Regions from separate parts of the Streptomyces sp. NPDC001700 genome, predicted to be linked through region 1. Evidence: riboswitches for the same ligand, from Rfam matches in the RefSeq annotation. Region 1 holds a riboswitch; each other region holds the start of a gene.

Region 1 (10,233 bases):
CCGCACATCGAGCCGGGACGTGCCCTCCGCCAGGGAGAGGGTCCACACACCATCGCCGTCTGCGGCGACCGTCACCTCCGCCAGCGTGGGCTGGTCCGCGCAGGTGCCACCCGCCGGGGTGAAGGTCGTGGCCCCGGCCACCGATGAGGCTTCCGGGCTGAACTTCTCGTACGACGGCGGCAGTTGGAGCCCGTCGAGCCGCCGCCGCAGCGCCGCGTCCTCGTCCTCGCGTCCGTCGAGCGGCGCCGGGCCGAACGCCGGGAGCAGATGGCGCCATGCGAGGTCCAGCACCGCCTGCATGGCCTCGGTGTCGGCGGTCGTGGCGATCACCGCGTCGTGCTCGGGCAGCACCAGACAGAACTGCCCGTACGCCCCGTCGCCCCGGTAGCCGTGGCGGGACCGCCAGAACTGGAACCCGTATCCCTGCTGCCAGTCGGACCGAGCGCCCAAGGCGGTGCCGTCCGCGTTGGTGATGTGCGCCCGGGTCGCCTCGGCCACCCAGGAGGCGGGCAGCAGTTGGCGGCCCTCCCAGACCCCGTTGCCGAGGTAGAGCAGGCCGAGACGGGCGATGGCGTCCGTGGTGGCGAACATGCCGCTGAACCCGAGGTCGCGGCCGGGCGGGCGCTGGATCCAGGCCGTCTCGGCGATCCCCAGGGGGTCGAACAGCCGTGGCCGCAAGTAGTCGATGAGCGACTGCCCGGTCACCCGCTGGACGATCGCGGCGAGGCTGTACGTGGCGGGCTGGTTGTAGGCGAAGACCGTACCGGGGTCGCGGTCGGGCGGCGTCAGCAGAAACCCGCGCACGGGCTCGTCCCGGTCGCGGGAGAACGCCTGCTCCCGGGTCTCGGCCAGATGGCCGCTGGCCATGGACGCCACATGCCGGACGAGCATGGCCCGGCTGCGCGGGTCCGTGATGTCGCCGTCGAACTCGGGGAAGTAGGAGAGCACCGTGTCGTCGAGGCTCATCAGCCCCTCGGCCACCGCGAATCCGGCCGCCGTCGAGGTGAAGCTCTTGCTGATCGAGTAGAGCAGATGCGGCCGGTCCGGGGTGTACGGCGCCCACCAGCCGGAGGCGACCACATGACCGTGGCGCACGATCATCAGGCTGTGCGGCTCGATGCCGGGCGCCGCCTCCAGCGCGTCCACGAACGCGCCGACGCCGCGCGCGTCCACTCCCTGCGCGGCGGGTGTGCTCTCGGGCAGGGGGCGCGCACTCCGAGCACTCATCGCGTCTCATCCTCCGTATGCGGTGGGTCGTGCACGGCCGGTGGTGCTGCGATCATCCGACGAAGCAGCACCACCGCGCCAGGCGATTTCCGGCAGGACGCAGCGGGACCTCAGACCGGCGGGGCCGAGGGTGCCACCTCGGCGGGCCCCGTCCTGAGGTGGGCGGCGCCCGAGCGCACCGCCCACGCGAACACGCCGAACGCGAGGACGCCCACCGCGATCGTGTCGTACGGCGCGGGCAGGTGGCCGGAGCCGCCGAAGGAGCCCAGCCACGACAGCAGGGTCAGCGCGGCCAGGTGGAAGACGAACCAGGCCCCGTGCCGCAGCTCGCCGAGGGCCGGAAGCCCTTCGGTGCCACGCCGCTGGAGCAGGAACAGCGGGACCCCGATCAGTACGAGGGGCAGTGCGAGCCGCAAATCGTGCCAGCCGGACCAGAACACGAACTCGCTGGCCACCACGAAGCTGAGCGGGGCGATCCAGCGCACCCCCGGCACCTGCCCGTCCATCCGGGGCACTCCCCGCTCCCGGTCGTGGGCCCGGAACACCGCGACGGCCACCGCCGAGGCCCCGTAGATGAGCAGATACATATCGCCCATCACGCTCACGATGTCCTGCCAGCCACCGAACGGCAGCATGAAGATCACGATGACCGCGAGGTTGAACAGCAGCGCCCGGTGTGCCACGCCGGAGCCGGGGTCGATGCGCATGAAGAAGCGGGGCAGCAGGCCGTTCTTGGCCAGGGCGTAGGTGTGCCGGGCGTTGACCGCCACCCCGACGTAGGCGGAGCCGCCCGGGGAGATCACGGCGTCCGCGTACAGCAGCGTGGCCAGCCAGTGCAGATTGAGGATGAGGGCGAGCTGCCCGAACGGCGACTCGAAGTTGACGCCCTGCCAGCCGTGGGCCAGCGCCGAGTCCGGCACGGTGTACAGGAACGCCAGTTGGAGCCCGAGGTAGACCAGCACCGCGAGGCCGATCCCGGTGAGCACCGCGGCCGGGACGGAACGGCGCGGATTGCGGGCCTCACCGGAGAAGTCCAGCGGGGCCTGGAACCCGTTCACGGAGTACACGATGCCGCCACCGGCGAGGGCGGTGAGGCAGGCCGCGTAGCCGTACGGGGCGAAACCGCCGTGTTCCGTGAGGCGCCCGGAGTGGGTGCCCGACAGGAACAGCGCGATGACGGTCACCACGGGGATGACGACCTTGAACACCGACACCAGGTTGTTGAGCCGGGCGAATATCCGCACCGCGAACCAGTTGAGCGCGGTGAGTACGACGCTCAGCACGACGGCCACGCCGAGGCCCGGGAGGGTGAGCCTGCCGCCGTCGTAGATCCCGGGCAGATAGTGCGCGGCGTACTGCATGATCGCGCTGATCTCCGCGGCCGTACCGCCGACGGACAGCACGACGGACCAGCCGACCATCGTGCCGACCAGCCGCCCGCTCGCGTACAGCGGCCACCGCACGGTGCCGCCGCCCTCCGGGCGGGTGGCGCCCAGCTCCACCATGACCAGGGCGATCAGGGCGCACAGCGCTCCCGCCGCGATCCAGGAGAGCAGCGCGGCGGGCCCGGCGGTCTGGGCGGCGTACAGGGCGGCGAACAGCCAGCCGGAGCCGAGGATGTTGGAGAACCCGATCGCGGTCAGGCCCCAGAAGCCGAGGTCCTTGTGGAGTCTGCGTTCCTCGGCGAGCACCGCCGGGGCGGCGATGGACTCCGCTGGCTGGTTCTGCGGCACGTGGCACTTCTCCTCGGTGGTGCGGTTGGTCGAAAAGCCCAGGGTGCCACGCACACCGTGGGACTCGGTGGCCGGATGCCGTGTGACGTGCGGATATGGGCCGCTTTCACCGACGAAACGCGGCCTCAATGAGCCGTACGGCGGCGCATCCTGAGCGGGGTGTAGACGAGGAGCGCCGCGAGGAAGGCGGCGTAGTAGGCGAGGTCGGCGCCGTGCAGCGCGGCCGCCACCGGGCCGGTGTACAGGGTGGTGTCCATGAACGGCACCGCGGCGGCGAACGCGGCGCCGAACGCCAGCAGTGCGGGCCACCACGGCTGCGGGCGGGCGCTCTCGGCGGCCAGGTCGATGGGCGCGCCGCCCCGGGCCCGCGCGCGGGCGAACCAGTCGACGGCCACGACCGCGACGAACCCGGGGATCCAGTAGCCGACGAACAGCAGCACGTTCTGGAAGCGGGCGGTGGTGTCGGCGGCGTGCATCCACAGCACCAGCGGGAAGCCGAGCACGGCCGCGAGGGCGGCGGCCAGCGGGCGGGGGATGCGGACACCGGCGGTCTGCAGGGCCAGTGAGCCGCTGTAGTCGTTCATGGCGTTGCTGCACAGCGCGGCCAGCGCCACGGCCAGCAGCCCGAACGCGCCGAGCGCCCCGCCGCCCAGCGCCTCGTCCACGCCACGGGCGGTCTGGTCGGTGAAGACGGAGGCCCCCCACAGCCCGAGCGCCTGGACCGCCACGAAGGACACGGTGACGCCGGACAGCGTGCACCAGAACATCCGCGTCCGGGAGGTGGCGCGGGGCAGATAGCGGCTGAAGTCGCTGGCGTACGGCGCCCACGACAGCGCCAGGCTCAGGGCGATCGTGCTGGTCAGGACGAACGCGCCGAGGCGGTCGGCGCCATGGGCCGAGCCGCTGGTGGCGGGGTGGACACCGTCGAGCAGCTTGACGGCCAGGGCGGTGAACGCGGCGGCGAGGACGAAGGTCATCAGCTTCTGCATCCGGTGGACGGCCTCGTAGCCCAGCACCCCGAGGGCCCCCTGCGCGGCCATCATGAGCAGCACGCCGAGCCAGAACGGCAGCCCGCACAGCCGGGCCAGCGCGTCACCGCCGAACAGGCCGATCAGCGCGTCCCAGGCGATCGACGACAGCCACTGCAGGACACCGGGCACGCTGACGGCACGGCCGAACGCCAGCCGCGCCAGGGGCAGCTGCCCGGCTCCGGTCAGACTGCCCCAGGTGCCCAGATACGCGGTGGGTACGGCGCCGATGAGGGTGCCCAGGACGACGGCGGCCAGCGCGGTGGCGAAGTCCAGGCCGAGGCCGATGCCGACGGTGCCGGTGAACACGCCGGTCATGGTCAGGTTCGGGGCGAACCACACGGTGAACAGGCGCCCCGGTCCGCCGTAGCGGTGGCTTTCCGGGACCGGCGCGATACCGCGCGCCTCGACGCGCAGATCACCGGGCGCGGTGGGCATCCGCCCGTCGAAGACGGATTCCGCGCCGGTGGGCGCCGGTTCGGTGGCAGCATGCGGCAATGGCATCGATGACATCCCTCCGCCAGTGCTAACTGGTTCAGGTTCGACGGGTGTGATCTCAGCCCCCGCGTGGGGGCACCCCGTGTCCGGTGGAGCGGGCCCACCCTAACCTCTCGCCACGTGGCCCGGGTCCCGGGGGCGGGTGCGGGCCGCCACCGGGCAGCTAGCGGGCCACTGGCGGGAGCGCGTCCAGGAACAGCGCCCCCGCCAGCACCGCGGCGCTTCCCCGGGGCGCGATGCCCGCGCCGCGCAGCTCGGCGTCGAGGGTGGCGAGGGCGGCGGCGCCCGGGGCCGTCGCGGTGCCGCCCGCCTCCAGCACCCCGCGCGCCCCGTCCTGCACCCGGCGGAGGGCGGGCGGCCCCGCCTGGTACAGCGGCCCGGTGTCCTGGAGGGTGCTCATCACGGTGAGCAGCGCGTCGAGCCGGGCCTGGGTCTCGGTGGCGCCCGCCGCACGGGTCCTGGACAGGACGTCCAGGGCGCGGCGCACATGCGGGAAGGCGGCGCGCGCCTCGCCGCGCGCACCCGCCGCCCCGTAGGTGGCGGACACCTGCGAGCCCGCCGATGGCCTGCGCGGGGCGCCCCGGTCGGTGTGGGTCGCGAGCTGCCGGGCGGTGGCGGTCACGTCGTGGGGTGTGGCGCCGGGAGTCAGGGCGGTGGCCGCCACCAGCAGCCCCAGCACCCACAGCGCGCCGTGGTGCAGTCGGCCGGTGGCCGAACCGGTGGGGCCACCGGCTCGGTCACCGGCCGTGCCGCCATCGGCCCGCGCCATGGTCCACTCGGCGCAGCGGCCGATGGCGCCCAGCTCCTCACGGAGCGCGCGCGTCGGCTCGCCGGGGCGGCGGGCGGCGGCGGCCATGGCCGCGAACCCGGGCGCCAGCGCCTTGGCCGCCCAGCGCAGCGCGAGCAGATCGGCGCCGGTGGCGCGGGCCTGGAGGTCGCGGGTGTCCGCGAGGCCCGGTTTCGGGGTCAGTTCCGCCTGGGAGATCAGGGCTCGTACGGCGGTCTGCGCCAGTGCCTCATCCATGGAACGCGTCGTGGGCATGGACAGAGGCTAGAGGGCGAACCTTTCCGGAACGTGGGATGTTCCTGTGACCCCGCTGTGGGCATCACCTCAGTGCGATTCGCGGGCGACGAACGAGCCGCGGGTGCCGCTGAGGAAGTCCAGTCCGGCGCCACGGTCAGCCTGTTCGACGTGGTCGCGGTAGATCTGCTCCCAGCCGCTGGTGGCCGGTGGCGCGGCGGCGGTGACCGGTTGCCGGGCGGCGAGTTCGTCGTCCGGTACGTCCAGCCGCAGCAGCCGCCGCTCGGTGTCCAGCTCGATCCAGTCGCCGGACCGCACCAGGCCCAGCGGGCCGCCCGCCGCCGACTCGGGCGCGATGTGCAGGACGACGGTGCCGAAGGCGGTTCCGCTCATGCGGGCGTCGCTGATCCGCACCATGTCCCGCACCCCGGCCCGCAGCAGCGCGGGCGGCAGGGGCATGTTCCCCACCTCGGGCATGCCGGGGTAGCCGCGTGGCCCGCAGCCGCGCAGGACCAGCACATCGGACGCGTCGACCTCCAGGTCCGGGTCGTCTATCCGGGTACGGAAGTCCTCGATGCCGTCGAACACCACGGCGCGGCCCCGGTGGCGCAGCAGCTCCGGTGTCGCGGCGGCGGGTTTGATGACGGCTCCGTCGGGACAGAGGTTGCCGCGCAGCACGGCGAGCCCGGCGTGGTGGGCGATCGGGTCCTGTGCGGTGCGGATGACGGTGAGATCGGCGCTGGGGTGGCCGGACAACTGCTCGGTGAGGGGGTGGCCGGAGACGGTGAGGGCCGGTTCCAGGTGTTCCTTGATCTCCCCGAGGACGGCGTCCAGGCCACCGGCGCGGTGGAAGTCCTCCATGAGGTGCGAGCCCGCGGGCTGCACATCGGCGAGCAGGGGGATGCCACGGCCCGCGCGGTCGATGTCGTCCAGCGCGAAGTCCGCCCCGACCCGGCGGGCGAGCGCCAGCAGATGGACGACCGCGTTGGTGGAGCCGCCGATGGCGGCCACCGCGCGCACCGCGTTCCGCAGTGCCTCCGCCGTCAGGATGGCGCTGGGCCGCAGATCCTCGCGCACCATGTCGACGATGCGGTTGCCCGCCGCGTGGGACAGTTCCAGCAGACGGCTGTCGGGGGCCGGGAGACCCGCGTTGCCGGGCAGGGTCATGCCCAGCGCCTCGGCGGCACACGCCATCGTGGACGCCGTGCCCATGGTGTTGCAGTGTCCCCGGCTGCGGATCATCGCCGACTCGGCCCGGCGCAGCTCCGAGCGCTCCATCCGCCCGGCCCGCACCTCCTCGCTCAGCTCCCACACCCCGGTGCCGCAGCCCAGCGGGCGCCCCTGCCACGAGCCGTTCAGCATGGGGCCGCCGGTGACCATCAGGGTGGGCAGGTCGACCGACGCGGCGCCCAGCAGCAGGGACGGTACGGTCTTGTCGCAGCCGCCGAGCAGGATCACCCCGTCGACGGGGTTGGCCCGGATGAGTTCCTCGGTCACCATCGCGGCCAGGTCTCGGAAGAACATCGCGGTCGGGCGCAGCAGGGTCTCCCCCAGCGATGGCACCGGAAGCTCCAGCGGCACCCCGCCGGACTCCCACACGCCCCGTTTCACATGGTCGGCGATCTCGCGGAAGTGGCTGTTACAGGGCGTGAGTTCGGACCAGGTGTTGCAGATGACGATCTGCGGGCGTCCGTCGAAGGCGTGGTCGGGGAGGCCGCGCCGCATCCAGGCGCGGTGGATGAACGCGTCGCGGGTCTCACCCTCGTACCACTGCCGCGACCGGTGCGTGTCACTCATACGAACCTTCCGATCTCTTCGACGACCGTCGGAGGGAACGCTGCCCACAACACGCGGTCGTCAGACGCGGCGGTGGGCGTCTTCCAGATAGTGCAGCACGGCGGCCACGCGCCGGTCGGTGCGGTCGGTGGGGGCCAGCCCGAGCTTGGCGAAGATGCTACGGATGTGCTTGTGGACGGCGCCCTCGGTGACGACGAGCCGCTCGGCGACGGCCGTGTTGCCGAGCCCTTCGGCCATCAGGGCCAGGACGTCGCGTTCGCGCGGGCTGAGCCGGTCCAGCCGGGTGTCGGGCCGGGTGCGGGCGAAGAGCTGCGCGACGACCTCGGGGTCGATGGCGGTGCCGCCGTCCGCCACCCGGTGCAGCGCGGTCAGGAACTCCTCGACGCGGCCGACCCGTTCCTTGAGCAGGTAGCCGAGCCGGGCGCTGCCCTCGGCGAGCAGATCGGTGGCGAAGGCCTGCTCGACGTAAGCGGACAGCACGAGGACGGCCAGGTCAGGGCGGCGGCGCCGGGCCTCCACGGCCGCGACGATGCCCTCGTCGGTGTGGGTCGGTGGCATCCGGACGTCCACGATGGCGACATCGGGGGCGTGGGCCTCGACGGCGTCCAGGAAGCCGTCGGGGGTGCCGGTGGCGGCCACGACGTCGAGCGCTTCCGCGCGCAGCAGCAGGGCGAGCCCTTCGCGCAGCAGCGGATCGTCCTCGGCGATCACAATCCGCATGGCAGGTCTACCTCCAGGGTCGTGGGCCCACCGGGTGGGCTGGTGAGGACGAGTGTCCCGTCGTGTGCTTCGGTGCGGCGGCGGATGCCGATGAGCCCGGAGCCGCCGTGCTCGTCCGCTCCCCCGCGGCCGTCGTCCGTGACGCACAGGCGCAGTCGGCCGTCGTGGCGTCGGACGGTGATGGTGGCGTGGCGGGCGTGGCTGTGCCGGGCCACGTTGGTGAGCGCCTCGGCCGCCACGAAGTAGGCGGTGGCCTCGACGGACGCGGCGCACCGGCCGGGTACGTCGGCGTCGATCCGGCAGGGCACCGGGGAGTCGGCGGCCAGGCCGGTGAGCGCGTCGGTCAGGCTCCGGTCGGCCAGCACCGGCGGCAGGATGCTGCGGACGACGCCACGGAGTTCGGCGAGCGCCTGCTCGGCGGCGCTCTGGGCCTGTTCGAGGATGGCGTCGGCGCGGGACGGGTCGCGGGCCACGGCGCGGCGGGCCGCGCCGAGCAGGACGGTGACGGCGACCATGCGGTTCTGCGTCCCGTCGTGCAGCGACCGCTCGATCCGCCGCAGTTCGGTGGCGTGCGCGTCCAGCGCGGCGGCGCGGGTGGCGGTGAGCTGGGCGACGCGCAGGGCGAGGTCGGTCCCCGGCGGGGCCGGGAGCAACCGGCGCCCCGGCCACGCCTGGAGCCACGCCATGCCCGGCGCCACACCCGCGACGACGGCGATCCAGCCGAGGCCCAGCAGGCAGACCGCGAAGGCGCCGGGCCAGTCGTGCACGGTCCACAGCGGCACGGGCGACGGGGTGGCCTGCTCCGGTGGCACCAGCCGCCACCACAGCGGGAACGTGGCGTCGGTGGCGGCCGAGAGCGGCAGCGTCAGGCCGGTCAGCGCGAGCGACAGCCCGGCGGTGGCGTGGCAGACCAGCCAGCGCGCCTCCCGCCGGACGGCGGGGTCCGCGACAGCGGCCCGCAGCCGCGTCGGGCCCGGCTCGGGGGCGATGATGTCCGGGCCCCACCGGGACAGCCGGGCGCGCTCCCGGTTGGCCACGGCGCGCAGCCCGCGCAGGGTGACGGGCACCAGCGGCAGCCCCACCCCGACGAGGCACGCGAGCGCGGTGGCGGTCAGCCACACCAGCATGACCAGGGCCAGGATCGCGGTGGCGAGCCCGCCCGCGAGCTGGTCGAAGGCGTCCAGAACGGTCCGGCCACGGGCGAACACGTCCCATGGGCGGGTGGGCCCGGGGGTGGCCCCCGTGGAGTCGGCCCGGGCGGCCTCGCGCATGTCCATCCCCACCTCCTGGACGGCGAACGATAAGGCACGGGGTACAGCCTGCTGTACCCCGGGTCTCCCGCTGGCCGGATCGCCGGTGGCGGCGCCGGTTCGTAGCGTCGGTGCGTGCCCAACACTCCGACGTACGAGGAGCTTTACGTGACGGACCCCTACCGAGGTTTCGCGGCCCCGGAGCCACCACGGCCGGATCCCGAGCGCGGCGGGACCGGGTTCGTCCGTCCCGTGCTGTGGCTGCTGCTGGTGGTGTTCGCGGTCGCCAACATGGTGACGTCGTCCATCGGGGGCTTGAGCGTGTTCGTCGGCATCGGCTTCGGCGTGGCCGCCCTGGCGTGTGCCGTCGCGCTCGTCGCCCACCACCGCAGGCGGCGGCCATGAGGCTCATCCGCACCGAGAACCAGCGGCACCTGGCGGACTGTCACACACCGGCGGTGGAGCTGGCCGGTGTCAGCAAGACGTACCCCGGCGGTGTCCGCGCGCTGGACGAGGTGTCGCTGACCGTGGAGCGCGGCACGTTCGTCGCCGTGATGGGGCCCTCGGGCTCCGGCAAGAGCACCCTGATGCACTGCGCCGCGGGTCTCGACTCCCCCACCGATGGGCGTGCCTTCATCGACGGTACGGAGATCGGCGGGCTGGACGAGGCCCGCCGCACCGAGCTGCGCCGACGCTCCGTGGGCTTCGTCTTCCAGTCCTACAACCTGGTGCCGTCGCTGACCGTCGAGGACAACATCATGCTGCCGCTGCGGCTGGCCGGTGAGAAACCCGACCGGGCGTGGGTGGGCGGACTGATCGAGCGGGTCGGGATCGCGGACCGGCTCGCGCACCGCCCGGCCGAACTCTCCGGCGGCCAGCAGCAACGCGCCGCGATCGCACGGGCGTTGGTGTCCCGTCCGGCGGTGGTGTTCGCCGACGAGCCGACGGGCGCGCTGGAT
Region 2 (10,233 bases), on a different contig from region 1:
TTCGTAGGACGTCCGCAGCGGGGGCTTTCCGGTCCCGGACAGCTCGATGGTGAGCACCCCGCGCCCCGCGACCGGCCCCGCGAAGCTCACCCGCCCCGTGCCCGCCGCCCGCACCGGCTGCCCCGCCCGCGCCGCCAGATCGACCCCCCGGTGGCCCGCCGCCCACGGCGCGGGCGGCGGGCGCCACACCCTCAGCACCGCCGGCCGCGCCGCCCCCGCCGGGCCCGCCACCGGCCATGACCGGCCCTCGGATCCCGGGGCCGCCACCGCGGCCGGGGCCCGCACCACACACAACAGAACGCACAGGGCAAGAGCCCACACCGCACCAAGCCGTCGCATGTCACCCACGGTGACGCCAATCGCCGCATCCGGTGGATCATGGACGCGAACTGGGGACTACCCACGGGTTGTGGATATCGCCGTCACCCGGCACCGCACGGGTCCCGTACACTTCTTATGGCGATCCGGGTCACCGGATCGACTTCGCACGCCCCGCCGCCGACGCCCCGAGCATGTATCGGCAGCACGGCGGCCGCGCCCCTCGGTCCTCGGACGAGCCCCCTACCAGGGCCCTCGTTCGTGGCAGGCGCGCCGGGGCGTCAGGAGCGGCGGCCGCCCGGCCGCCGTGGAACCGAGTACCTCAAGGAGTACGGCCATGGCCGTCGTCACGATGCGGGAGCTGCTGGAGAGCGGCGTCCACTTCGGGCACCAGACCCGCCGCTGGAACCCGAAGATGAAGCGCTTCATCTTCACCGAGCGCAACGGCATCTACATCATCGACCTGCTCCAGTCGCTGTCGTACATCGACCGCGCCTACGAGTTCGTCAAGGAGACCGTCGCCCACGGCGGCTCCATCATGTTCGTCGGCACGAAGAAGCAGGCGCAGGAGGCGATCGCCGAGCAGGCGACCCGCGTCGGTATGCCGTATGTCAACCAGCGCTGGCTGGGCGGCATGCTGACCAACTTCTCGACTGTCTACAAGCGCCTGCAGCGCCTCAAGGAGCTCGAGCAGATCGACTTCGAGGATGTGGCCGCCTCCGGCCTCACCAAGAAGGAGCTGCTGGTCCTCTCCCGCGAGAAGGCCAAGCTGGAGAAGACCCTCGGCGGTATCCGCGAGATGCAGAAGGTGCCGAGCGCCGTCTGGATCGTGGACACCAAGAAGGAGCACATCGCCGTCGGTGAGGCGCGCAAGCTCCGCATCCCGGTGGTCGCGATCCTCGACACCAACTGCGACCCCGACGAGGTCGACTACAAGATCCCGGGCAACGACGACGCGATCCGTTCCGTCACGCTGCTCACCCGCGTGATCGCCGACGCCGTCGCCGAGGGCCTCATCGCCCGCTCCGGCGTCGCCACCGGTGACGAGAAGGCCGACAAGGGTGCGGCGGCCGAGCCGCTGGCCGAGTGGGAGCGCGACCTGCTCGAGGGTGAGAAGAAGGCCGACGAGCCCGAGGCCAAGCCGGCCGAGGCCGCCGAGGAGAAGCCCGCCGAGGCCGTCGCCGAGACGCCGGCCGAGGCTGTCGCCGAGGCGCCGGTCGAGGACGCGAAGCCCGCCGAGGCCCCGGCCGCGGACGCCGAGCAGGCCTGACCTACGCAGACGGTGTACAACGGCGGGGGACGGTGCGGTGGCACCTCCCCCGTCGTTCACCCGTAGAGCTTTCGACTTTCGAGAAGAGATTCACAGATCATGGCGAACTTCACCGCCGCTGACGTCAAGAAGCTCCGCGAGCTCACCGGCGCCGGCATGATGGACTGCAAGAAGGCGCTGGACGAGGCCGAGGGCAGCGTCGACAAGGCCGTCGAGATCCTCCGCGTCAAGGGCCAGAAGGGCGTGGCCAAGCGCGAGAGCCGCAGCGCCGAGAACGGTGCCGTTGTCTCCCTCATCGCCGACGACAACACCTCCGGTGTGCTGGTCGAGCTGAAGTGCGAGACCGACTTCGTGGCCAAGGGCGACAAGTTCATCGCCGTCGCCGACGCCATCGCCGCCCACGTCGCCAAGACCGTCCCGGCCGACCTGGAGGCCCTGCTCGCCTCCGAGATCGAGGCCGGTAAGACCGTCCAGGCGTTCGTGGACGAGGCCAACGCCACTCTCGGTGAGAAGATCGTCCTCGACCGTTTCGCGCAGTTCTCCGGCGGCTTCGTCGCCGCGTACATGCACCGCACCAGCCCGGACCTGCCGCCGCAGGTCGGCGTCCTGGTCGAGCTGGACAAGGAGAACGCCGAGGTCGCCAAGGACATCGCGCAGCACGTCGCCGCCTTCGCGCCGAAGTTCCTGAGCCGTGACGAGATCGCGGCCGAGACGGTCGAGAACGAGCGTCGCGTCGCCGAGGCCACCGCCCGCGAGGAGGGCAAGCCCGAGGCCGCCCTCCCGAAGATCGTCGAGGGTCGCGTCACCGGCTTCTTCAAGGAGAACGTCCTGGTGGACCAGGCGTTCGCCAAGGACAACAAGAAGAGCGTCCAGAAGGTCCTGGACGAGGCCGGCGTCTCCCTGACCCGTTTCGCCCGTTTCCGCGTCGGCGTCTGAGCCGAGCAGCGAAACACCGGCGACACCGATAGGGTCGTAGGCAGCCAACCGTCAACCGGTCGGCCGCAGATGTGACGAGGAGGCCATTGCCGCAGAGGTCGTACCAGGACCCGGCAGTGGCCTTCTTCGTATGTGCACGAGGAGATCTCCAATGAATCACGGCGCGGACGCCAATCAGGCCGCCGACAAGAACGCGGACGGCCCAGTACGACACGGCCGTTTCCTGCTGAAGCTGTCCGGCGAGGCGTTCGCCGGGGGCGGGGGACTCGGGGTCGACCCCGATGTCGTGCACGCCATCGCCCGCGAGGTCGCCGCCGTGGTGCGGGACGGCGCGGAGATCGCCATCGTGATCGGCGGTGGCAACTTCTTCCGCGGGGCCGAGCTGCAGCAGCGCGGCATGGACCGGGCGCGCTCGGACTACATGGGCATGCTCGGCACCGTCATGAACTGCCTCGCTCTCCAGGACTTCCTGGAGAAGGAGGGCATCGACTCCCGCGTCCAGACCGCCATCACCATGGGCCAGGTCGCGGAGCCGTACATCCCGCTGCGCGCGGTGCGCCACCTGGAAAAGGGCCGTGTCGTGATCTTCGGCGCGGGCATGGGCATGCCGTACTTCTCCACGGACACCACCGCCGCCCAGCGTGCCCTGGAGATCGACGCCGAGGCGCTGCTCATGGGCAAGAACGGGGTCGACGGGGTCTATGACTCCGACCCCAAGCGGAACCCGGACGCGGTCAAGTTCGACGCTCTGGAGTACGGCGAGGTGATCACCCGGGACCTCAAGGTCGCCGACGCCACCGCGATCACCCTCTGCCGGGACAACAAGCTGCCGATCCTGGTTTTCGAGCTGACCGCCGAAGGAAATATCGCCCGCGCGGTGAAGGGTGAGAAGATCGGCACGCTCGTGAGCGACCGGGACGTACGCGCCTGACGGCTCGTTCGGGGGATGGACAACGGCCTGCCGGTCGGACACCGTGCAGGAGAAGACGCACGCAGGGGCGAGGCTCTGCTTACGGATAACACCAGGAGCAAGTGGTGATCGAAGAAATCCTCCTCGAGGCCGAGGAGAAGATGGAGAAGGCCGTTGTGGTCGCCAAGGAGGACTTCGCCGCGATCCGCACCGGGCGTGCGCACCCGGCGATGTTCAACAAGATCGTGGCGGACTACTACGGTGCGCTGACGCCGATCAACCAGCTCGCGTCGTTCTCGGTGCCCGAGCCGCGCATGGCTGTGATCACTCCGTTCGACAAGAGCGCGCTGCGCAACATCGAGCAGGCGATCCGGGACTCGGACCTCGGGGTCAACCCCAGCAATGACGGCAACATCATCCGAGTGGTGTTCCCGGAGCTGACCGAGCAGCGCCGCAAGGAGTTCATCAAGGTCGCCAAGGGCAAGGGCGAGGACGCGAAGATCTCGATCCGCAGCATCCGCCGCAAGGCCAAGGAGTCCATCGACAAGCTGATCAAGGACGGCGAGGTCGGCGAGGACGAGGGCCGCCGTGCCGAGAAGGAGCTCGACGACCTCACCGCGAAGTACGTCGCGCAGGTGGATGAGCTGCTCAAGCACAAGGAAGCCGAGCTGCTCGAGGTCTGATGAACGACTCTTCCTGGGGGGCCCCACCACGCGCCGGACTCTGGGGACCGACTGATCAGGGCACCTCCCCCGGCTACGGCTGGGAGGTGCCCCCTTCTTCGGCGGGTCCCGCTTCGGCGGGTCCCGCGCACGACGTGGCCGAAGCGGCGCAGACTCGCCCCATGCCCACCGTGCCGCACGCAGGCGGCGACCCCGGCGACGCCGCCGGCCGTGACCGGGGGGCCGCCCGGCCGGGCGGCCCCTTGTTCCGCGATGAGCGTGAGCCTCGGCCCGGCCCCCGGCAGCAGCCCGCCGGGCAGCCGCCGACGCCCCCCGGCCCCGGCCCCGAGTCCGCCGGGAGCGCGCCCGGCAGCGGCGGCGGTCAGGGGACGAAGAAGAAGAGCGCGGGCCGCGATCTGCGCGCCGCGATAGGGGTGGGCGTCGGCCTCGGCGCGATCATCGTCGCCTCGCTCTTCATCTACAAGCCCGTGTTCATCGGCGTGATAGCGGTCGCCGTGGTCGTCGGGCTGTGGGAGCTGACCTCCCGGCTGGCCGAGCGGAAGGACATCCGGGTCCCCCTGGTGCCGCTCGCCGTCGGCGGTGTCGCCATGGTCGTCGCGGGCTATGTGCGCGGGGCGCAGGGCGCCTGGGTGGCGGTGTCGCTCACGGCGCTCGCCGTGCTCGTGTGGCGGATGACCGAGCCACCCGACAACTACCTCAGGGACGTCACGGCGGGCGTCTTCGCCGCCTTCTACGTGCCGTTCCTCGCCACCTTCGTGGCGCTCATACTGGCCGCCGAGCACGACGGCCCGCAGCGGGTGCTGACCTTCCTGCTGCTGACGGTGGTGAGCGACACCGGCGCGTACGCGGTCGGCTGGCGCTTCGGCAAGCATCCGCTCGCGCCCCGCATCAGCCCCGGCAAGACCCGCGAGGGGCTGATGGGCGCGGTGGCGTTCGCGATGGTCGTGGGGGCGCTGTGCATGCAGTACCTCATCAGGGACGGCGTGTGGTGGCAGGGGCTGCTGCTCGGCCTCGCCGTCGCGGTCAGCGCGACCCTGGGGGACCTCGGCGAGTCCATGATCAAGCGTGACCTCGGCATCAAGGACATGGGCAAGCTGCTGCCCGGCCACGGCGGGATCATGGACCGGCTCGACTCGCTGCTGCCCACCGCGCCCGTGGTGTGGCTGCTGTTCGTGATCTTCGTGGGCGGCGGCTGAGCCGTCCGTACCGAACAGGGCTGTTCAGGGCCCCGCGCCGCCCGTGGCGCGGGGCCTTCCGCGTGTCTGCGACACTGGTACGGCCATGCCTAAGCCCGGAGAACTCACTTTCGCCGTGCCGCGTGGGGCCAAGAAGCCCCCGCGGCATCTCGCCGACCTCACCCCCGCCGAGCGCCGCGAGGCCGTCGCCGCCCTCGGGGAGAAGCCCTTCCGGGCCGGGCAGGTGTCGCGTCACTACTTCGCCCGCTACACCGACGACCCCGCCCAGTGGACCGACATCCCGGCCGCCGCGCGCGAGAAGCTGGCGACGGAGCTGCTGCCGGACCTGATGAGCGTGGTGCGGCACATCAGCTGCGACGACGACACCACCCGCAAGACCCTGTGGCGGCTCTTCGACGGCACGCTCGTCGAGTCCGTGCTGATGCGCTACCCGGACCGGGTCACCATGTGCATCAGCTCCCAGGCGGGCTGCGGCATGAACTGCCCGTTCTGCGCCACCGGCCAGGCGGGTCTGGACCGCAATCTGTCGACCGCCGAGATCGTGCACCAGATCGTCGACGGGATGCGGGCCCTGAGGGATGGAGAGATCCCGGGCGGCCCGGCCCGGCTGTCCAACATCGTCTTCATGGGCATGGGCGAGCCGCTGGCCAACTACAACCGGGTCATCGGCGCCATCCGCAGGCTCACCGACCCCGAGCCGGACGGCCTCGGGCTGTCCCAGCGCGGCATCACCGTCTCGACCGTGGGGCTGGTCCCGGCGATGCTGCGGTTCGCCGACGAGGGCTTCAAGTGCCGCCTCGCGGTCTCCCTCCACGCGCCCGACGACGAGCTGCGCGACACCCTCGTCCCGGTCAACACCCGCTGGAAGGTGCGCGAGGTGCTGGACGCGGCGTGGGAGTACGCGGAGAAGTCCGGCCGCCGGATCTCCATCGAGTACGCCCTGATCAGGGACATCAACGACCAGGCCTGGCGCGGCGATCTGCTCGGCCGGCTGCTCAAGGGCCACCGGGTCCACGTCAACCTCATCCCGCTCAACCCGACGCCCGGCTCCAAGTGGACGGCGTCCCGGCCGGAGGACGAGAAGGCGTTCGTGGCGGCCCTGGAGCGGCACGGGGTGCCGGTGACCGTCCGGGACACCCGGGGGCAGGAGATCGACGGGGCGTGCGGTCAGTTGGCGGCCACGGAGCGCTGACCACCGGCTGATACGGTGCCTTCGCACAACCCGTCGTACAACCATCCCGTAGTGACGGACAACTGAACATTCCGACAGGGGAGCGCGACAGCGCTGAGAGTGCGGCACGGCCGCAGACCCTCCAACCTGATCCGGGTCATACCGGCGTAGGGAGTCAGCCTCACCATGAACAGCCATCTTCGGCGTGCGCTCACCGCCGCCCTCGTCGGCTCCCTCGGCACCGGCGTCCTCAGCGGCTGCGGCGGAGGTGCGGCGGAGGGCAAGGACTCCAAGACCGTCACCCTGGTCTCGCACGATTCGTTCGCGGCGTCCAAGGCGGTCCTCAAGGAGTTCACCCGCACCACCGGCTACAAGGTGCGGGTGCAGGCCGGGGGCGACGCGGGGGCGGCCGTCAACCAGGCGATCCTGTCCAAGGGCCATCCGCAGGGCGATGTGTTCTTCGGCGTCGACAACACCCTCCTCTCCCGCGCGCTGGACAATGAATTGTTCACCCCGTACGAGGCGAAGGGCCTGGACAAGGTCCCGGCCGCGCACCAGCTCGACCAGGCGAAGCATCGCGTCACCCCGGTCGACTACGGCGACATCTGCGTCAACTACGACCGCGCGTACTTCGCCGAGAAGAAGCTCGCGCCGCCGAAGACGTTCGCCGATCTGACCAAGCCCGCGTACAAGAACCTCCTGGTCACCGAGAACGCCGCCACCTCGTCCCCCGGCCTCGCCTTCCTGCTCGGCACCGCCGCCCGCTACGGCGACGACGGCTGGCGGGACTACTGGAAGAAGCTGCGGGCCAATGGCGTCGAGGTGGTCGACGGCTGGGAGCAGGCGTACTACGACCGCTTCTCCGGCTCGGCGGGCGGCGCCAAGGGCGACAAGCCGCTCGTCGTCTCGTACGCCTCCAGCCCGCCCGCCGAGGTGGCCGACGCGAAGTCGAAGCCCGCCAAGGCCCCGACCGGGGTGGCGGAGGGCACCTGCTTCCGGCAGACGGAGTTCGCCGGGCTGCTTGAGGGCGCGGGCAACACCAAGGGGGGCAAGGCGCTGCTGGACTTCCTGCTGACCAAGCGCTTCCAGGAGGACGTACCGCTGAACATGTACGTCAATCCGGTGCGCGAGGACGCGAAGCTGCCGGAGATCTTCACCCGGTACGGGGCCAAGGTCGCCGATCCGGCCACGCTGCCCCCGCGCAAGATCGCCAAGAACCGTGAGCCCTGGGTCAAGGCATGGTCCTCGCTCGTTCTGTAGCGCCTCGCGAGAAGGGTGCGGGGAGGAGCGTCCGCGGTGCCGCCGTGCGGTTCGCCCTTATGGCCATCCCGCTCGCCTTCTTCGGCGTCTTCTTCGCGTATCCGGTGGCCGCGATCGTCACCCGCGGGCTGCGCGCCGACGGCCGCTGGCACCTCGGGCGGATACCCGAGGTGCTGGGCGATCCGTCCGTCTTGCACACCCTGTGGTTCACCGGCTGGCAGGCGGCCGCGTCGACCGGGCTGACGCTGGCGGTCGCGCTGCCCGGCGCGTATGTCTTCGCCCGCTTCGACTTCCCCGGCAAGGGGCTGCTGCGCGCCGTGGTGACCGTGCCGTTCGTGCTGCCGACCGTGGTCGCCGGATCGGCGTTCCTGGGGCTGCTCGGCCGGGGCGGGCTGCTGGACGAGCTGTGGGGGATACGGCTGGACACCAGCGTCTGGGCGATCCTGCTGGCCCACGTCTTCTTCAACTACGCGGTGGTCGTCCGCACCGTCGGCGGGCTGTGGGCGCAGCTCGATCCGCGTCAGGAGGAGGCCGCCCGGGTGCTCGGCGCGAGCCGCCTCGCCGCCTGGCGCCGGGTCACCCTGCCCGCGCTGGGGCCCGCCGTGGCCGCCGCCGCGCTGATGGTCTTCCTGTTCACGTTCACCTCCTTCGGGGTGATCCAGATCCTCGGCGGCCCGCGCTACGCCACCCTGGAGGTGGCCATCTACCGGCAGACCGCGCAGCTGCTCGACCTGCCGACGGCCGCGGTGCTCACCCTCGTCCAGTTCGCGGCGGTCGCGGCCGTGCTCGCCCTGCACGCCTGGACCGTACGGCGCCGGGAGGGCGCCCTGCGGCTCGTCGACGCCGCCCGGACCGCGCGCCGCCCACAGGGCGCGGCGCAGTGGGGGCTGCTCGCGGGGGTGCTGGCCGTCGTCGCGCTGCTGATCGTGGTGCCGCTCGCGGTGCTGGTGGAGCGCTCGCTGCACGGGCCGGACGGCTACGGGTTCACGTACTACCGGGCGCTCCAGTCCGCCGCCGACAGCGGCGGCACCTTCTTCGTGGCGCCCGTGGAGGCCATCGGGAACTCCCTCCAGTACGCGGCGGTCGCCACCCTCTTCGCGCTCGTCGTCGGCGGCCTCGCCGCCGCCGCGCTCACCCGCGGCGCCGGGCGTTTCGTCCGCGGCTTCGACGCGCTGCTGATGCTGCCGCTGGGCACCTCGGCTGTCACCGTCGGCTTCGGCTTCCTCATCGCGCTCGACGAGCCCCCGCTGGATCTGCGCGCCTCCTGGGTCATCGTCCCGCTCGCCCAGGCCCTGGTGGGCGTGCCCTTCGTGGTGCGCACGATGCTGCCCGTCCTGCGCGCCGTGGACCACCGGCTTCGGGAGGCGGCCGCCGTGCTCGGCGCGTCCCCGCTGCGCGCCTGGCGCGAGGTGGACCTGCCGCTGGTGGGGCGGGCGCTGGCGGTCGCGGCGGGGTTCGCGTTCGCCGTATCGCTCGGCGAGTTCGGGGCCACGGTGTTCATCGCCCGCCCGGACCTGCCCACCCTCCCGGTGGCCGTGGCGCGCTTCCTGGGCCGCGCCGGACAGCTCAACTACGGGCAGGCGATGGCCCTGAGCACGATCCTGATGGTGGTGTGCGCGTGCTCCCTGCTGGCCCTGGAACGCGTCCGCACCGACCGCTCGGGGGAGTTCTGACATGGAGGGTTCTGACATGGCGGGTTCTGCTATAGGGGCAGCCCGATGACGCTGCTGCGACTGGACGAGGTGACGGTCAGGTACGGCCGCCATGACGCGCTCGACGCCGTCGACCTGGCCGTCGCCGAGCACGAGACGGTCTGCGTGCTGGGCCCCAGCGGCAGCGGCAAGTCCACCCTGCTGCGCGTGGTCGCCGGGCTCCAGCGCGCCGCCTCCGGCCGGGTGTGGCTCGCGGACCGCGACCAGAGCGATGTGCCCACCCACCGGCGCGGCGTGGGGCTGATGTTCCAGGACCACCAGCTCTTCCCGCAGCGTGACGTGGGCGGCAACGTCGCCTTCGGGCTGCGGATGCGGGGCACCGCGCGCGCGGAGGCGGATCGCCGGGTCGCCGAACTGCTGGAGCTGGTCGGACTGCCCGGCGCGCAGCGGCGGCCGATCGACTCGCTGTCCGGCGGTGAGCAGCAGCGCGTCGCGCTCGCCCGCGCGCTGGCGCCTCGGCCTCGGCTGCTGATGCTGGACGAGCCGCTGGGCCAGCTCGACCGAGGGCTGCGGGAGCGGCTGGTCGTGGAGTTGCGGGAGCTGTTCGCCCGGCTGGGCACCACGGTCCTCGCCGTCACCCACGACCAGGGCGAGGCCTTCGCGCTCGCCGACCGGGTCGTGGTCATGGAGAACGGGCGGATCGCGCAATCCGGCACTCCGCTGGAGGTGTGGCAGCACCCCGCGAACGAGTTCGTCGCCCGCTTCCTCGGCTTCGACAACGTGGTGGAGGCGACCGTGCACGGCGATGTCGCCGACACGGTGTGGGGCAAGCTGCCG
Region 3 (10,233 bases), on a different contig from region 1:
GTGGCGGCGAGGCCACCGGCGACGCGGATGTGCCCGCCGATGGGATTGCGACTGCGGTACGTACTCACCCCTCCAGCATCCCAGCTCGGCCGGGGGCCTCAGTCAGGAGTGGCCAGGGTCGCGGAAGCACCGGGAGTACACGGCGAAGGAGATGAGCGGTTCGTGGCCGTCGAGTCCCTTCATCCACGTTGCTTCCATCTGGGTGTGTGTCTTGGTGTGAACGGCCAGAATCTCTCGGTTTCGATTCTTGCTTGAGTCTGGGCCGTCCTCCACGACTCGCCACCCTTGCTGCGACAACTGGGCCGCAAGGTTGTTCATTCCCTTCTCAAGGGTCTTGTTGTCCACGTCGTAAATAGACCAGGGATGCCGAACGCTGCGATACTTTTTCGCATCACCATCATCTACTCGGCAGGAACTGGCGGCGGGGGCAAGGTCGGTCACCTTTCCCTTGATCTTCAGTATTTCGAGCAGCCTGCTGGAGAGAGAACCGACTTCGTCCTCTACTGCTCGACTTTTGCGAACCTGTGGTTCGTAGTCCAGTCCGCTCGACTTTTCGTCCACCGAGGAGCACCCCACCATCAACATCAGGGCGCTCAGTAGCGCCAGACTTGTGCAGACCTTCCTTCCGTCAGGCAGAATCACTCGCGAGCCTCCTGCTTTAGTTTGACGTCGTCGTACCTGCCCACAATGACGTTGGCTTGATTCTTCAGGCTGTTTGAGGCGCCATTTTCTTTGTAATCCCAGTAGCCGCCATGTCCCTCGGTGTCCGTCTTCATGACATTGCCGCCGAACTCTGCATCCGAGGGGACGATCCTGTCCTCACCAAGGCCGACCGACTTGCCCAAGCCTGGTACAGGGTCATCCGGGGAGGCCATAGCCCAGAAGTGTTTGGGGTCGCAGCCCATGTCGCCGGGTGACTGTGCCTGCACACCAGGGCTGGCTACCGTCATCACGTCATCCACCGGCAGGGGATCGACCTTGGCGGCGTCGCCTATGACCGTAGTGCCGTAGCTGTGGCCCACGAGCGTACTGTGGCCCTTTTCTCCCGTGGCCGTCTCGTGTGCCGCAGCATTGCCGTCGAGGAACTGTTGGAGGCAGGGAGCCCCTTCAGCCGCTTGTTTATCAGACATGGCTTCGGGGAGAACGTCGTGCTCGATCATGGGTTGCACTGAGCGTGGCGCGTTGTAGTCGAACCACGTGATCGTCGAAACGGACTGGCCGGGCGACCGGGAACTACTCTCCCGCCACAACGTCTCACTCTTGTCCAGCTCGTCTCCGATATTGGTCTGGTCCGTCAACGAGCCCGGTACATACGTTGCGGTGTGGTCGGCGGTATCCGGATTGCCGTTGGCGATGATGACCCTTCCGTCGGTATTCGCGAAGGGGTCGAAACCGAGGAGATATGCCTCGGGAAGGTTGTTCGTCCCCGTCCTCTCGAAGCGCCTCTCGATGTTGTCCATACCGGCCAACGCTTTGTCCAGCTGCTTGGCTCGATCCTCGTATTTGTGGTGCCAGGTGAGCCATTCATCGGTGTACACCGCCTCGACCTTGGGGCCGAGATTCTTGAACTTCGTCGGCTCCGCTGGGATCGCATTCCGCTCCGCCTGGTACTGGGCACGTGCCTCGCTCAGTACGGTGCGGTTCGCCTCGTCGCGCACGTCGGCGGGAAGCCCGTCCGTCTTGCCCAGGCCAGCCGGATCCAGGGCGATCAGGGCTTCCTGCTGATCTTTGGACAGGCCCTTCCACCACGTGGCGGTCAGCTTCGGATCGCCGTTCTTGGGTCGGTCCGCGATGGCCTCCAGGTAGTCCTTCGCGCCCGTGCGAACGCCCCTGGTGTCCTTCGTGGCATCAATCCAGTCGTCGGCGGAGACCGTCAGATCGTCGTCGGCCTTCAGTGCCCGCAGCTTCGGAGCCCATAGCTCGTCGGCCTCCGTCGCTTCCTGGAGGGCCTGGGCGATGCGGTTGGCGCACTCCAGGGCCCGGGCGTGGTTCGGGTTGGGGTCCAGGTTGGCTGCCTGTCGGGCGACGGACTTGGCCGTATCCGCCGACGGGGAAACGTCTGCGATTCCGGAGACCTTGCCGCCCTCGCCCTTCTCGCCTCCTGCCGGATAGTTCACCGAGCCATCCGCGTTCACCGTGAGCTTCTGCTCATGCGCATCCGCCACGGCGGAGTCGAGTTTGGTCTTCGCTTCCCGGAAGTCGCTCGCCATGGCGTTCAGCGCCGTACTGGCGAGGCCGCACTCAACCTGGACGTAATGGAAGTTCTGGCCTAATTTCCGCAGCTGGCTGAGGGCTGCCGAAGCGGCCTCGCCCTCCAGGGCTGCCTGCATCTTGCCCGCGATGCGCCGCTCGACGCTCTCCCTGGCGTAGTCGGCCATGTTGCTGACGGACTGATAGCCGCTGGCGGCGTCCTCGAACTCCGACGGCTTGAGGGACTTGAGGGTCGCGTAGTCCACTGCTCCGCGTCACCTGCCCCGGCTCTCGCCGCCGAGTGGCTTCGTGTCCCCGTATCGGCCATTCAGCCGGTCGAAGGTGCGCTGGGTGGCCTCGTCATTCTTGTAGTGACCGTCCCCGGCCTTCTCAAGCCGGTCCTGGAGCGTGCCGCATTTGCCGCTCACGCCCCTCAGGTAGTGCGTCCAGGAGTGGTACAGCTCCCGCTGGGCCGCCCCGCTCTTGCTGCCCGCGCCGAGGTCCTTCTGCTCCTCCTCCAGCTTCGTGAGGGCGGTCCTGATGCTCCCCCGAAGCTTGCCGACGTCCCGGCCCGCTGCCGTCCACACGTTCTTGTCGGACTTCAGCCTTCCCCACTCGGCGTCGAACGTCGCCATGCGCTCCCCCTCTGTCGCGTCGCCACGACTCACAGTGATCAAAGGTGTGAGTGTAGGGAAACCGGATGGGACGCCTCTATGCGCACATATCTGCGGGTGCACACACGATTGAGGAGCGGGGGACAGGGCCCGCAGGGCTAGAAGACGCCGCCCTTTACCGTGATCGTGATCTCGCTTCCCTTCGGCGCCTTGTCGCCGCCCGACACCGACTGGTCCTTCACCTCGTCGCCCGGGAACAGCAGCGGCTTGTCGACCTTCACCGTGAAGCCGAGGTCTTCCAGCTCCCGCTTCGCGTCATCCGTGCTGAGGCCCTTCACGTCCGGGACCTCGATCATCTGCTGGCCCTTGGAGAGGGTGAGGGTCACCGTGTCGCCCTTGGCGCCGTCGGTTTCGGCCTTCGGGGACTGGGCGGCGATCGTGCCTCGGTCCTCCTCCGAGAAGATCCGGCGCTCGGCGAACTTCACCTTGAAGCCCGCCTCGCGCAGCTCGGCGCGGGCGTCGGCCGGGGCGTCGCCGGTGAGGTCGGGGATCTCGATGGGCTCGCCCTTGCTGACCAGGATGTTCACGGGCGTGTCGGGGCGGCGGACGGAGTCCGGGCCGGGGGTGGTGGAGACGACCGTGTTCTGCGGGGTCTCGTTGCGGAAGGTGCGGGTCACCTTGCCCACCCTCAGCCCCGCGTCGGCGATCTTCTGCCTGGCCTCGGTGAGCGGGCGGCCGACCACATTGGGCACCTCGGCCCGGGGCGGCCCCTGGGAGACGTGGATGGTGACGGTGCCGGTGGAGCGGATGCGTTCGCCGACGCCGGGCTTGGAGCTGATGACCTTGTTCTTGTCGACGACGTCGCTGTAATCCTGGACGACCTTCACGTCCAGACCGGCGCTCTCAAGCTTCTTCTCGGCGTCCGAGCGCGTCATCTTCAGCACGGACGGCACATTGGTGAACTGCCCGGCGCTGATGTACCAGACCCCGGCGCCGATGCCGAGCGCCAGCAGCACGGCGGCGACGATCGTCACCACGCCGCGCCGCGGCATACGGCGGCGCGGGGCCGGGGGCTCCGGGGGGAGTTCCAGGCGGCTGGTGTGGTTGACCTCGTCCTGCGCCATGGAACCCGCCGGGCGCGGGATCACCGTCGTACGGGCTTCGGAGCCGTCGTCGGGCAGCGCGTGGGCCTGTGGTGGTACGGCGTCCAGCTGTACGTCGGTGAGCGCGGCCCGCGCCGTCCGCACCTGGCCGAGGAGGTCGACGGCGTCGGCGGGGCGCAGGGCGACATCGCGCGCGGTGGCGGAGGCGACCAGCGCGTCCAGCTCGGGCGCGACCTCGGGCGCGGCGACGGACGGGGGCGGGACGTCCTCGTGGAGGTGCTGGTAGAGGACCTGTGCCGGGGTGTCGCCGCCGTGCGGCTTGGACCCGGTGAGCATTTCGTAGAGGACCACACCGCACGCGTAGACATCGGCTCGCGTGTCGGCCGTACCGTGTTCGATCTGCTCGGGGGCGAGGTAGGAGACGGTACCCAGCACGGATCCGGTCGAGGCGCTGGTGTTGGTGTCCACCGCCCGGACCAGGCCGAAGTCGGCGACCTTGACCCGGCCGTCGTCGCCGATCAGCACGTTCTCCGGCTTCATGTCGCGGTGGACGAAGCCCGCCCGGTGGGCGGCGCCGAGCGCGGCCAGCACCGGTTCCAGGATGTCCAGCGCGGCACGCGGCTGGAGGGCCCCGCGCTCGCGCAGGACGTCACGCAGGGTGCACCCGGCGACGTACTCCATGGCCAGGTAGACGTGCGGGCCGTCCGTGCCCTGGTCGTAGACGCCGACCACGTTGGCGTGCGCGAGTCTGGCGATGGACTTGGCCTCGCGGATGAAGCGGTCCACGAAGGCGGCGTCCGAGGCGAGGCTCTGGTGCATCACCTTCAGGGCGAGAACGCGGTCGAGCCGCGTATCGACGGCCCGGTAGACCGTCGCCATCCCGCCGACGGCGATGCGCGCCTCAACGCGGTAGCGGCCGTCGAGCACCTGCCCGACCAGAGGGTCCTGGAGCGTCGTATCCACGAGAAGGCAGTCTACGAGCCGTCACGGCCGCTCCGGGCCGCCCGCCCCATCTCCGGTCCTTACTGCGACACAACGGTGACTTGGGCCTCAGTTATGTGAGGCGGCGGCGAGGGCGGCCAGCTCCTCCAGGGCGGAGGTCCAGGCCAGGGCGGCGTACTCGGCGTGCCGGGCCTTGGCGTCGTCCGGGAGGTCGAGCGCGCGGATGCCGGTCTCGGCGAGGCGGAGGCGGGTGCCCGCGCCCTCCGGGGAGAGCGTGAACTCGACCACGGTGGCCTGCCCGGGGCCGTCCGGCGCGCGGTCGGGCGCGTGGGCCAGCCGGAAGCGGAACAGGGCGTCGGGCACCGCCCGCTCGACCAGGCCGTGGAACTCCCCGTGTTCGTCCCAGCGGAAGCGGACGGTCCCGCCGGGGCGCGGCTCGATCTCGCAGCCGCCGGGGGCGTACCAGGTACGGATGTGCTCAGGCGTGGTCAGCACCCGCCAGACGCGGTCGATGGGAGCGGAGACGTATGTCTCACGTTCGATCCGGTCGCCCACGGGCACGGCTGTCGGTTCGGGCCCGGCTGTCGGTTCCCTCACGGCGACCACCTCCGCATTCCACGGTAGGCCGCCCCGGACGACGGCGTTACGCGAACGCGGGCCGCTCCGGGTCCAGCGCGGCCAGCCCCTCGCCCGGGGACGACGCCTCGGCGAAGTGGCGGCGGGGGATACGGCCCGCCCGGTGCGCGAGCCGCCCGGCGGCCACCGCGTGCCGCATCGCCGAGGCCATCAGCACCGGCTCCTGGGCGCGCGTCACGGCCGAGGCCAGCATGACTGCCGCGCACCCCAGCTCCATGGCGAGCGCCGCGTCGGACGCCGTGCCCGCGCCCGCGTCGAGGATCACCGGGACCTGGGCCCGCTCGGTGATCAGCTGGAAGTTGTGCGGGTTGCGGATGCCGAGGCCGGAGCCGATCGGTGAGCCCAGCGGCATGATCGCGGCGCAGCCGACGTCCTCCAGCTTCCGGGCCAGCACCGGGTCGTCGTTGGTGTACGGCAGGACCGTGAAGCCGTCGTCCACCAGGGTCTCGGCGGCGTCCAGCGTCTCGATCGGGTCGGGGAGCAGGGTGCGCTCGTCGGCGATGACCTCCAGCTTCACCCAGTCGGTGCCCAGCGCCTCGCGGGCGAGCCGGGCGGTCAGCACGGCCTCCCCGGCGGTGAAGCAGCCCGCGGTGTTGGGCAGCGGGCGGATGCCGTGCCGGTTCAGTACGGACAGCACCGAGCCCTGCACCGCGGGGTCCAGGCGGCGCATCGCGACCGTGGTCAGCTCGGTGCCGGAGGCGATCAGCGAGCGCTCCATGATGTCCAGGCTGGGCGCACCGCCCGTCCCCATGATCAGGCGGGAGCCGAAGGACGTACCGGCGATGGTGAGCGGATCGGCGTCGGTGAGGACCTGATCGAGCGTCGTGGGGTGCGACGTTATGGGGTGAGACATGAGGGTCAGCCTCCTTGGACCGCGGTGAGGACCTCGACGCGATCACCGTCGCCGAGCGGGGTCGCGGGCCACTGGCCGCGCGGGACGACCGTCTCGTTGACGGCCGCGGCGACGCCCTTGGGCGCCTGGGTGAGGGTCGCGACGACCCCGTCGAGGGTGGTCCCGCCGGGCAGCTCGCGGGGCTCGCCGTTCACGGTGACGCTCAGGGTGACGGTCATGCGGTGTGCTCCTGTACTGCTGCCTGGACTTCTGCGGGGGGAGTCGCGAAGCGCTGAGGGGAGAACGGCCGCGCCTCGGGCGGGAGTTCGCCGCCCGTCAGCGCCTCGGCCATGGCATCGCCGGTGATCGGGGTCAGCAGGACGCCGTTGCGGTAGTGGCCGGTGGCCAGCTGGAGGCCCGGCAGTTCGGTCGGGCCGAGCAGCGGGGCGTTGTCGGGGGAGCCGGGGCGGAGCCCGGCGAGGGTCTCGACGAGCGGCAGTTCGGTGATGCCGGGCACCAGCTCGTGCGCGTCGCGCAGCAGCTCGTACACCCCGCCCGCGGTGACCGTGGTGTCCCAGCCCAGCTCCTCGCTGGTCGCGCCGACGACCAGGTCGCCGTTCTCGCGCGGGACGAGGTAGATGTGCCCGCCGCGTACGACGGCCCGTACGGTCCGGGACAGGAAGGGCGCGTACGGGCCGGGCACCGACAGCCGCAGCACCTGGCCCTTGACGGGGCGTACGGGCGGCAGGACCGCCTCGGGGACGCCCGGGAGCCGCCCGCTGAGGCTGCCCGCGGCCAGCACGGTCTGCCCGGCGGTCAGGCGCGCGCCATCCGCCAGCTCGGCCCCGGTGGCCCGGTCGCCCTCCACTAGCAGCCGTTCCACGGCGGCCCGGTGGAGATCCACTCCGGCGCGCTCGCACGCCGTCAGCAGCGCGGCCGCCAGCCGCCGCGGATCGACCTGGTGGTCGCCGTCGACGCGCAGGCCCCCGCGCACGCCCGGCGCGAGCATCGGCTCCAGGCGTCGGCATTCGCGCCCCGTGAGCCACTGTGCGTCCAGACCGAGCCGCTGCTGGAAGGCGTGCAGCTCCCGCAGATGGGCGCGGTCGTCCGCGTCGAGCGCGACCGAGAGCGTGCCGCAGGTGCGGAAGGCCAGGTCATGGCCGCTCGCCTCCTCCAACTCCGCCACGAAGGACGGATAGCGGCGCGCCGAGGCCAGATTCAGTCCGAGCAGGGTCTGCTCGCCGTAGTGCAGCTCGGTGACGGCCGCCAGCATCCCGGCCGCGACCCGGGCGGCCCCGCCGCCGGGCGCCGGGTCGGCGACGGCGGTGCGCAGGCCCCGCTGGGCCGCCCGCCAGGCCGTGACCAGGCCGATGATGCCGCCGCCGATGACCAGGACGTCGTACGGTGCGCCATCCCGGGCTATTCGCTGTGGTGTGTGCATGGGCTGGTCGCCCCCTCCCTTCGCCGGCATGACCCGGATCAGGTTCGTACGGTCGGAGGCCGCGCCAGCCTCCCTCTCAGCCCGGTGCGCCCGGGCTCCCGCGAGTGCTCTGTCCCGCCACCCTAGTACGCGCCCCGAATCGGCCGGAAGGGAGCGTCCCGGGCGGGCCGGGCAGGAGGCCCCGTGTCCGCGATACGACAGGACGTCCGGCCCGTCGGTCTGTGCCCGAGATCTCGTCGTGCGCTCTCCGGTCCGCCCCACCTGCCGCAATACAGTGATCGTGTGAGCGATGAGACGACGAAGACGATGGCGTCCTCGGCGGGTGGCGGCGGACAGCGGGTGGTGATCGTCGGCGCGGGCATGGCGGGGGTGCAGACCGCCGTCGCGCTGCGTGAGCAGGGCTGGAGCGGGGAGATCCTGCTGCTGGGCGCCGAGCCCCACCAGCCGTACGACCGGCCGCCGCTGTCCAAGGCCGTACTGCTCGGCAAGGCCGAGGGGTCCGCGTTCGACGTGGACTTCGCCGCGCTCGGCATCGGGCTGCGGCTCGGCGTCGCCGTGACCGGGCTGGACACGGCCGGGCGGACGGTCGCGACCGGGTCCGGCCCGATCCCGTACGACGTCCTGGTGATCGCCACCGGTGCCGAGCCGATCGCCCTGCCCGGCAGCGAGGGCGTGCCCGGTGTCCACCTCCTGCGGACCCTGGACGACGCCGAACGGCTGCGCCCGGTGCTCGCCCGGCAGGACGAGATCGTGGTGGTCGGGGCGGGCTGGATCGGCGCGGAGTTCGCGACCGCGGCCCGCGAGGCGGGCTGCGCGGTGACGGTCGTCGAGGCCGCGGACCGGCCGCTGGTGGGCGCCCTCCCGGCGGAGGTCGCGGCCCATATGACCGGCTGGTACGCGGACTACGGCGCCACCCTGGTCACCGGCGCCCGGGTGACCGGCATCGACCGGAACGGACTCCAGCTCGGCGACGGCACCAGGCTGCGGGCCGGTGCGGTGGTCATCGGCATCGGCGCCCGGCCCGCGACCGGCTGGCTGGCCGGTTCGGGCATCGAACTCGCCGAGGACCGGTCCGTCGCCGCCGACGAGGGGCTGCGTACGTCGGCGCCCGAGGTGTACGCGGTCGGCGACTGCGCGTCCTTCCCCTCCGCCCGCTACGGGACCCGGCTGCTGGTGCACCACTGGGACAACGCGCTCCAGGGGCCGCGGACGGTCGCCGCCAATGTGGTCGGCAGCCGCACCGCGCACTTCCCCGGCCAGGTCTACGACCCGGTGCCCTACTTCTGGTCCGAGCAGTTCGGGCGCTTCGTGCAGTACGCCGGACACCACTCGGACGCCGACGAACTGGTCTGGCGGGGCGACCCGGACGGCGCCGCCTGGTCGGTGTGCTGGCTGCGGGACGGGGCCCTGGTCGCCCTGCTGGCGGTCGGCCGTCCGCGCGATCTGGCCCAGGGCCGCAAGCTGATCGAACGCGGCGCCCGACTGGACCGCACCCGCGCAACAGATCCTTCCGTTCCGCTGAAGTCGGCCGTTCTGTGACGGCCCCGGAGGGGCCCGGGAGGTCCGCACGGCGGACGCCCGGCTACCCACTGTCAGTCCCAGATGGCAGGCTTGTCCTGTGACCGAGATTGACGCAAAGATCGATGCTCTCGTCCCCGCCTGGCTCACTCTCCCCGACATCGCCGACCGGCTCGGCGTCGAGGTGACGCGCGTGAGGCAGCTGGTCAAGGAGGGCCAGCTGATCGCGGTGCGCCGTGGCGAGAACCGGGTGCTCCAGGTGCCCGAGGACTTCATCGGTGATGGAAAGGTCGTCAAGGGCCTCGTGGGCACCTTGACACTGCTCAAGGACGACGGCTTCAGCGACGAGGAGATGCTGGAGTGGCTCTTCACCCCTGACCCGAGCCTGCCGGGCACCCCGGCCCAGGCGCTGCGCGAGAATCGCGGAACGGAAGTGAAGCGGCGCGCGCAAGCGCTCGCCGTCTGACGCCGTCCGCCGTTTCCTGTCCGCCGTTTTCCGTCCGCCGTATCCGAACCACCACCAGGCGTACGGGCCGGGCCGACCGCTGTCATCCGACGGCGGTCGCCCGTCCCGGCCCGTGCGCCGCACGACCCGGGGGGAAAGCCACCCATGACCGCACGCGAGCAGCTGGCCGACGCCCGCCTCTACCTGTGCACCGACGCGCGCAAGCGCCAGGGCGACCTGCCGGAGTTCCTGGACGCCGTGCTGGCCGCCGGGGTGGACATCGTCCAGCTGCGGGATAAGGGCATGGAGGCCGCCGAGGAGCTGGACCACCTCGCCGTCTTCGCCGACGCCTGCCGCCGCCACGGCAAGCTGCTCGCCGTCAACGACCGCGCCGACGTCGCCCATGCCACCGGCGCCGACGTGCTCCACCTGGGCCAGGGCGACCTGCCGGTCCCGGCGGCGCGCGCCATCCTCGGCGACGGCCCGCTGATCGGGCGCTCCACCCATGCCGA

Evidence for each region. Region 1 has a riboswitch for thiamine pyrophosphate ahead of ACWC5C_RS18170 (purine-cytosine permease family protein). Riboswitches for the same ligand answer to the same signal wherever they lie in the genome.
Region 2: another riboswitch for thiamine pyrophosphate. It lies ahead of ACWC5C_RS15755 (thiamine ABC transporter substrate-binding protein); the one in region 1 lies ahead of ACWC5C_RS18170 (purine-cytosine permease family protein).
Region 3: another riboswitch for thiamine pyrophosphate. It lies ahead of thiO (glycine oxidase ThiO); the one in region 1 lies ahead of ACWC5C_RS18170 (purine-cytosine permease family protein).

Annotation. Positions count from the first base shown of each region.
Region 1 is NZ_JBSFGE010000008.1:303,803-314,035, reverse strand. Features, by position in the region: gene ACWC5C_RS18180 (serine hydrolase domain-containing protein) at 1-1,227, opposite strand, end outside; gene ACWC5C_RS18175 (APC family permease) at 1,338-2,960, opposite strand; gene ACWC5C_RS18170 (purine-cytosine permease family protein) at 3,086-4,492, opposite strand; TPP riboswitch at 4,484-4,579, opposite strand; gene ACWC5C_RS18165 (triphosphoribosyl-dephospho-CoA synthase) at 4,650-5,528, opposite strand; gene ACWC5C_RS18160 (IlvD/Edd family dehydratase) at 5,598-7,304, opposite strand; gene ACWC5C_RS18155 (response regulator) at 7,365-8,024, opposite strand; gene ACWC5C_RS18150 (sensor histidine kinase) at 8,012-9,301, opposite strand; gene ACWC5C_RS18145 (hypothetical protein) at 9,410-9,679, shown strand; gene ACWC5C_RS18140 (ABC transporter ATP-binding protein) at 9,676-10,233, shown strand, end outside.
Region 2 is NZ_JBSFGE010000007.1:119,522-129,754, reverse strand. Features, by position in the region: gene ACWC5C_RS15790 (M23 family metallopeptidase) at 1-339, opposite strand, end outside; gene rpsB (30S ribosomal protein S2) at 656-1,588, shown strand; gene tsf (translation elongation factor Ts) at 1,688-2,524, shown strand; gene pyrH (UMP kinase) at 2,676-3,455, shown strand; gene frr (ribosome recycling factor) at 3,560-4,117, shown strand; gene ACWC5C_RS15765 (phosphatidate cytidylyltransferase) at 4,117-5,313, shown strand; gene rlmN (23S rRNA (adenine(2503)-C(2))-methyltransferase RlmN) at 5,399-6,505, shown strand; TPP riboswitch at 6,572-6,675, shown strand; gene ACWC5C_RS15755 (thiamine ABC transporter substrate-binding protein) at 6,671-7,744, shown strand; gene ACWC5C_RS15750 (ABC transporter permease) at 7,804-9,417, shown strand; gene ACWC5C_RS15745 (ABC transporter ATP-binding protein) at 9,463-10,233, shown strand, end outside.
Region 3 is NZ_JBSFGE010000001.1:406,313-416,545, forward strand. Features, by position in the region: gene ACWC5C_RS01880 (deoxyribonuclease IV) at 1-68, opposite strand, end outside; gene ACWC5C_RS01885 (hypothetical protein) at 103-642, opposite strand; gene ACWC5C_RS01890 (alpha/beta hydrolase) at 639-2,456, opposite strand; gene ACWC5C_RS01895 (hypothetical protein) at 2,466-2,825, opposite strand; gene pknB (Stk1 family PASTA domain-containing Ser/Thr kinase) at 2,963-4,870, opposite strand; gene ACWC5C_RS01905 (SRPBCC domain-containing protein) at 4,958-5,446, opposite strand; gene ACWC5C_RS01910 (thiazole synthase) at 5,493-6,338, opposite strand; gene thiS (sulfur carrier protein ThiS) at 6,344-6,556, opposite strand; gene thiO (glycine oxidase ThiO) at 6,553-7,758, opposite strand; TPP riboswitch at 7,757-7,870, opposite strand; gene ACWC5C_RS01925 (NAD(P)/FAD-dependent oxidoreductase) at 8,065-9,297, shown strand; gene ACWC5C_RS01930 (Rv2175c family DNA-binding protein) at 9,377-9,742, shown strand; gene thiE (thiamine phosphate synthase) at 9,887-10,233, shown strand, end outside.